3 regions of the Phytobacter palmae genome follow, and region 3 is predicted to be linked to each of the others. Evidence: predicted binding sites of a transcription regulator. Region 3 holds the regulator's gene; each other region holds the start of a gene.
What was found. Region 3 encodes Fur, which represses iron uptake genes when iron is present. Its sites were predicted from a motif close to ATAATAATGAGAACNACTATCAA; they were not measured.
Positions count from the first base shown of each region.

Region 1: the regulator Fur is predicted to act here: its motif matches at 1,280-1,302, upstream of efeU (iron uptake transporter permease EfeU).
Region 2: the regulator Fur is predicted to act here: its motif matches at 1,083-1,105, upstream of AAIG39_RS18945 (TonB-dependent siderophore receptor).

Region 1 covers NZ_JBCIVJ010000006.1:171,303-173,578, forward strand. Annotated here, with positions in the region: gene efeO (iron uptake system protein EfeO) at 1-337, opposite strand, end outside; gene efeU (iron uptake transporter permease EfeU) at 391-1,224, opposite strand; gene AAIG39_RS09985 (NupC/NupG family nucleoside CNT transporter) at 1,502-2,276, shown strand, end outside.
Region 2 covers NZ_JBCIVJ010000017.1:132-2,407, reverse strand. Annotated here, with positions in the region: gene AAIG39_RS18945 (TonB-dependent siderophore receptor) at 1-990, opposite strand, end outside; gene AAIG39_RS18940 (hypothetical protein) at 1,375-1,713, opposite strand; gene AAIG39_RS18935 (tlde1 domain-containing protein) at 1,710-2,078, opposite strand.
Region 3 covers NZ_JBCIVJ010000001.1:54,389-56,664, reverse strand. Annotated here, with positions in the region: gene chiP (chitoporin ChiP) at 1-301, shown strand, start outside; gene chiQ (ChiQ/YbfN family lipoprotein) at 319-654, shown strand; gene fur (ferric iron uptake transcriptional regulator) at 751-1,203, opposite strand; gene fldA (flavodoxin FldA) at 1,493-2,023, opposite strand; gene ybfE (LexA regulated protein) at 2,173-2,276, opposite strand, start outside.

The DNA of each region.
Region 1 (2,276 bases), on a different contig from region 3:
GTTTGCCTTTCGGGTTGGTAAGCAGGCCGCAGGTCATGTCATATTCACCCGGTTGCAGGTTAGCGGTCAGCTTCTGGCTAAAGCCCGGCGCAATGTTTTCGCGCTCTTCAACCACCAACACTCCTTTAAGGATTTCCCACTCCAGCGCCTTCTGACTCTGGTTGACGATGAGAAACTGCGTTTTCCCCGCATTTACCGTCAGATTCATCGGCTCACACTGCTTATCCGTGACGGTCACCTTTACCTGAGGAACATCCGCTGCATGGGCAGCAAACGCGCAAGAAAGCAGCGTTGCGATCCCTGCCTGTAACGCACTACGACGAAAATGAATTGCCATGACCCCTTCCCTTCTTAAAGTATGTTGTAACTAAAACTCACCCGATACCGCTATCACTGTGCAGCTCTGGAAGGCTGCGAACCTGAACGCGTTGGCATCACGTACAGCACCAGCGCAGGAATTAAGTAGAGGATCCAGACGCCAACTTCGCTAACGCTCGGTGTTTCCTGATATCCAAAAATACCTTCGAGCAGCGTGCCCGTCAGGGAGTGCGTGGTCAGCACGTTACTCAGATCGAACGCCACATCCTGGAAGTGGTTCCACAGTCCGGCCTCGTGAAAGGCGCGAATGGCCCCTGCCGCCAGACCCGCAGCAACCAGCAAAATAAACAGGCTGGTCCATTTGAAGAACGCGCCAAGATTCAGACGAATGCCGCCCCAGTAGAGCAGAAAGCCCAGCACCACTGCCGTTACCAGCCCGAGAATTGCGCCCACCGGCGGCCAGATCCCCACATCTTGCTGAAATGCCGCCAGCAGAAAGAAGACCGATTCCAGCCCTTCGCGCGCCACAGCGAAGAAGACCATCATAATCAGCGCCCAGCCATGGTTATTACGGCTTGCGAGAGCATTATCCACCGCCTGCTCCAGTTGCACTTTGACGTTGCGGGAGACTTTGCGCATCCAGAAGACCATCCACGTCAGGATCACCACGGCAATCACCGCGACAATACCTTCAAACAGTTCCTGCTCTTTCTGGGGGAACTCACCGGTGGTTTCGTTAATGATGATGCCAAGCGCCAGACATAGCGCCGCGGCAAGGAATACGCCTATCCACATTACGCCAATCCAGCGTCCGCGCTGGGTGCGCTTGAGATAACTGGCAATCAAACTTACGATCAGTGCCGCTTCGAGACCTTCACGTAACATAATGAGAAATGGAACAAACATGCGGACGCCTCTGCTGTCATCAATGGTCAATTGCTGAAAAGAAAAGTAAATTTCTTTGATAGTGATTATCATTACGGCAAAAGGAAACTCAAGCGAAAAATGATATGAATAATGAAAGGATGTAACTGGCGGGGCGGCGAAGGATGCCTGAAACGGTAGTTATGCAGAATCCGAAGGTATATGGCAAAAAGATAGCTTACAAATCATTAACTTTTTGTTTACTGAGTATACGGGCTGTGGCTAAATGAGCGCCCCATTTACCTGCACAATTTCCGACATGATCAACTTCCTACATTTTCTGCTGGCGCTGGCCGTTATTCTGGCACTGGCATGGCTCACCAGCTTTGACCGCCGCAAAGTTCGCGTGCGTTTTATTCTACAACTGGTGATTATTGAACTGGCGCTGGCATGGTTCTTTTTGCATGCACAAAGCGGACTGACGCTCATTAAATATGTCTCAGGCTTTTTCGAAACACTGCTTAAATTCGCGGGTGAAGGTTCCGGATTTGTCTTTGGCGGAATGAGTGAAAAAGGGCTGGCGTTTATTTTCCTCGGCGTCCTGTGCCCTATCATCTTTATTTCCGCACTGATCGGTATTTTGCAGCACTGGCGTATTCTGCCGGTTTTTATTCGCCTTATCGGTACGCTGCTGTCAAAACTCAACGGTATGGGCAAGCTGGAGTCATTTAACGCGGTCAGCTCGCTGATCCTTGGTCAGTCGGAAAACTTCATTGCGTATAAAGGGATTCTGGCCGACCTCTCCTCACGTCGCCTGTTCACCATGGCTGCAACAGCTATGTCGACGGTATCACTGTCGATCGTCGGCGCCTATATGACGATGCTGGATGCCAAATATGTGGTGGCGGCGTTAATCCTTAATATGTTCAGCACCTTTATTATTCTGTCGGTCATCAACCCGACGCGACCGGAAGCCGAACCGGAAATTAAACTGGAAAAACTTCACGAGTCACAAAGTTTCTTTGAGATGCTCGGAGAGTATATTCTGGCCGGTTTCAAAGTTGCGATGATTATTCTGGCGATGCTGATTGGTT
Region 2 (2,276 bases), on a different contig from region 3:
GCCGCCAGAGAGGGTGGGGAAGGGGTAGAACGTCAGGCTTTCATCGCGGTAGTAAATCTGAGCGAGCAGGTCCTGCCCCCAGAAATCAGTGTTGGAATATTGCAGATTGATCAGGTGGCGCTCGGTGCCCGGAATGCGGTCGGAGTCGAGATTATTTTTGTTGTAGGCATTGCCGGAACCGGTCACTGCCGAGAAATTCTCGCCCAGGAACAGACCGTGCTTGCCGTCGGACTGGCTCTTGTAATACTGGGTGGTGAGCTGCAACTGCTGATGATCGTCGATATTCAGCGTGCCGGTGCCCATGACATCCAGACGGTCTGAGTACTGCAGACCGGTCTGGGTGTTATCGATATTGACCTCGTTGCCTTTGCCGTCATACCAGCCGCCAAATCGCTGATACGCCACCGAAAGGCGACCGGAGGCATTGTCGTTGCCGCCGCTGACCGCCGCCGCGATATTCTCGTCATTATCGTTATGGCTGTTAAAGCCCGTCTTCATGCCAGTCTGAAATTCGACTTCTGTTTCCGGCTGGCCTTTTTTGGTCACGATATTGATCAAACCACCGGTACTGCCGCCACCATAGAGAGAGGTGGCGCCGGAGATAACTTCAATGCGGGCGATATTAAATGGATCGATCGAATCAAGCTGGCGGCTGTCGCTGCGTGAGGAGTTTAAACGTACGCCATCGACCATGACCATCATTGAACGGCCACGCATGTTCATGCCGTAATTGGTGCGCCCCTGGCTGCTGACATCCATACCGGGAATCAATTGCGCCAGTACCTCTTTGAACTCTCTCCCGCCCTGAACCTGCTGTTCAATTTCAGCTTGTTCAATGACCCAGGTGGTCTGCGCCATGTCAGTAATGCTGTGATTCGCACGGCTGGCGGCCACCACCAGTGTCTCTTCTTTTTGACCTTCAGCTGCGGCATGAGCGTTTAATATCATCAGTAAACAAGAACTTAATGTCCAAAAATTACGAGGTTTCATTATTGTGATAATCCTGATTAATCAAAGGTACGGCGGCATTGATTCTCCTGTGCCGCAAACGCATCACCTTAGCGGTGATAGTGATTATCAAGATGATATGAATTATCGTTACCATGTAAACAGTTTATGTTAAAAAATATTTCCACAATGGCATGATTTTTATATGGTTTATTGATGAGGGAATGGGATGTTTGGTGAGTCTATAGAGTTAAAATAGGGGAGCAGTAGCCCGGATTAGACGTAGCCGCATCCGGGAAAGCGGGGCTGAATGCTCCCCCTCATACCGATTTTCCGGCCGGGGGAGAGGGGGATAAGGAGCCAATCACCTGCGTTCCTCTCTGGTGAAAGGAGCGGTAATGGAAAATGTTGCTGGTTCTATTGAGGCTAGTGAGTTAAATCCTTTTTGGTAACCAAAAAACTGTTTACTTCACTGATTGAACATTCAGTACTGGAAGCATCGCTTTGAGTAATAACTTCGTACTGACCGCCTGATTTATCATGAAAGACAAAGTGATAAATTTGGGTGTAAAGATCCTTACCCTTCTTCTCTGATGCCAACTGTTTTATTTCTGTTTTTGATTCGTCCAGGTTAGCGAGGTCAACTATGCCAGCATTCTTCATCCATGCTTCCGCCATGTTCATTGGCCATGAATGGCAGTCCGGAGATGATGCCAGTACTGAGAGCGGCATAATAGCCAGCAGCCCGATGATGTATTTTTTCATTTTATAACCTCAAGTGACTTATCTCCGCTACTCCATATTTTCTGGCGAATAAACAGCGGTAAGATGATACAGCCATTAGACGCTGTGCCAGGGTGCTTTACACTATCCCCGTGGATCAGGAATCCTGAACGTCCATACATGGTATTTTCCGGGCTGGGGTGCAGTCGGAGTGAATATGCTCCGGTATGTGGATGGTGAAACGGGTGGCCTGTTATTGAATATTTTCCCCGCGGAAGAGGACCTGTGTCAGGCGTTCCTTCCATCTGGGCATTATTTTTCCCAGCCCCTTTTCCTGCGTATCCTTTTGCTACATAGCTGCCATTGTGGCTTAAGTTTCCTGTACTCTGCTCATACACCCACGTCATACATAATCCCTCATCGCGTAAGTAATAGGGCTTTGCTCTTGCTATAACCCGTTCAGTTTTATGCGCGGAATGTAGCTGTGGTTCAACCACAACTGAAACTGTTTCAGCTTCTTTGAATTAAACTCTGCAAACAGTTATCGATGCATGTTAACCGTTTTGATCATGTCATAGGCATCAGGAATTCTCTGACTTTTATTT
Region 3 (2,276 bases):
GAATATGCCTGGTTGGGCGGTTGGTGCATCGTATGTGTATGGCTGGGATGCCAAACCGTCCAATGTCTCCTCTGGCGATAAATACTACGATGCGGGCAACACCATTAAAGAGTCAGCGTACAGTCTCGACCTGCTTTACACCGTGCAGGAAGGGATGGCAAAAGGCACGTTGTTCAAGCTGCACTTCACCCAATATGATAACCATTCCAGTATCCCGAGCTGGGGTGGCGGGTATAACAACATCTTCCAGGACGAACGTGACGTGAAGTTTATCGTCATTGCGCCGCTGAATATTTTCTAATGACAGGGAGTGCCATGATGATGAAACCAATATTACTTGCCCTGCTGACGCTGGGGCTTGCCGCCTGTGTGCAACAGCCTCAGGCGCCGAGGGAAGATGTACGATTAAAAGAGGCTTACAGCGCCTGTATTAATACGGCGGAAGGATCACCGGAGAAAACCGCGGCGTGCAGAAGCGTACTGGATGTTCTGCGCAAAGAGAAAGCGCACCAGCAATTTGCGGAGGAAGAGAGTGTGCGCACGCTGGATTATCAGCGGTGCCTTGAAGCGACGCATACCGGAAACGGGCAGGCGGTGAAGACTCGCTGTGACCAGATCTGGCAGGAGATTCATAGCCATAACACGATGAATTAACCGTGTGAAAAAGCCCGCTTCGGCGGGCCTTTTGATGTTATGAACGCAGAAATAAAAAAGCCAACCCGAAGGTTGGCTATATAACGAAGTCGATTATTATTTCTCAACCGCTTCGTGCGCGTTTTCGTCAGTACGGCAGTCGCCTTCGGCGCAGTGGCCATACAGATACAGACTGTGGTTAGTCAGACGAATACCATGCCTTGACGCAATCTCACGCTGACGCGCTTCGATAGAGTCATCACTAAACTCGATCACTTTGCCGCAATCCAGGCAAATCAGGTGGTCGTGGTGATGCTGCTGGGTCAGTTCAAAGACGGACTTACCGCCTTCAAAATTATGGCGGGTCACGATCCCGGCATCGTCGAACTGGTTAAGTACACGGTACACCGTCGCCAGTCCAATCTCTTCGCCCATGTCGATCAGGCGCTTATATAAATCTTCCGCACTGACATGATGGTTCTCCGGCTCCTGAAGCACTTCCAGGATTTTTAACCGAGGAAGCGTGACTTTCAGGCCGGCCTTCTTTAATGCGGTATTGTTGTCAGTCATGCGGAATCTGTCCTGTTGCTAAACGATTCACTTCCCGTTGGGAAGCTACAAGGAATGCACCTGGGATAATGCGTCTCATTATAGAACTGCCATGCCTGAATGAAAACTGCAAGTCCTCAAGTAAAGTAAGCTTATAAAACGTGGTAGCGTCTACAAAGTCCTTTGTGATACCCGTTTTAATCAGGGGCCATTGTACAGCGCTGGAGAAAAAAGTTAAAAAATTGTAGCAATTATTTCCATCGCTTTTATCTATTAATCAGGCGCAACCAGCAGGTTGCGCCAAACATCATCAGGCATTGATGATGTCATTCAGATGAAGTTCTTCGGAAATCTGTTTCACCCATTTATCAACACGGCCAGCGGTCAGTTCAGGCTGACGGTCTTCGTCAATGGCAAGGCCAACGAAGTGGTCATCGTCTGCCAGACCTTTGGACGCTTCAAAATGGTAACCCTCGGTAGGCCAGTGGCCTACGATAGTTGCGCCGCGCGGTTCAATGATGTCACGGATAGTGCCCAATGCATCACAGAAATACTCTGCATAGTCTTCCTGATCGCCACAACCAAAAAGGGCAACCAGTTTGCCGTTAAAATCGATATCTTCCAGCGTCGGGAAAAAGTCATCCCAGTCACACTGTGCTTCACCATAATACCAGGTCGGGATGCCAAGCAGCAGGATGTCGTAACCTTCCAGATCCTCTTTGCTGCTTTTAGCAATGTCATGCACATCGGCAACATCTTTACCAAGTTGAGCCTGGATCATCTTTGCGATGTTTTCGGTATTACCGGTATCGCTGCCGAAAAAAATGCCTGTGATTGCCATGAGTAAAATAACCTCTTGAAACTTAATGATATGGTGGTGGCGATTGGCCCACGGATAAGGGCAATCATAGCAGATCAGAGAAGCACGCGGAAACTGCAATCACGCAAGACTGCACTCTGTGCAACATGAAAGTGGATTTTTGCGATAATTCAGAGGATTTCCTGGCCGTTCAGCGCGTTAAGCTGAGCCAGCAACATCTCTTCAATCAATTCGCTCCGACTCATTTCACGCGCGTCCGCCAGCGCGTTTAATG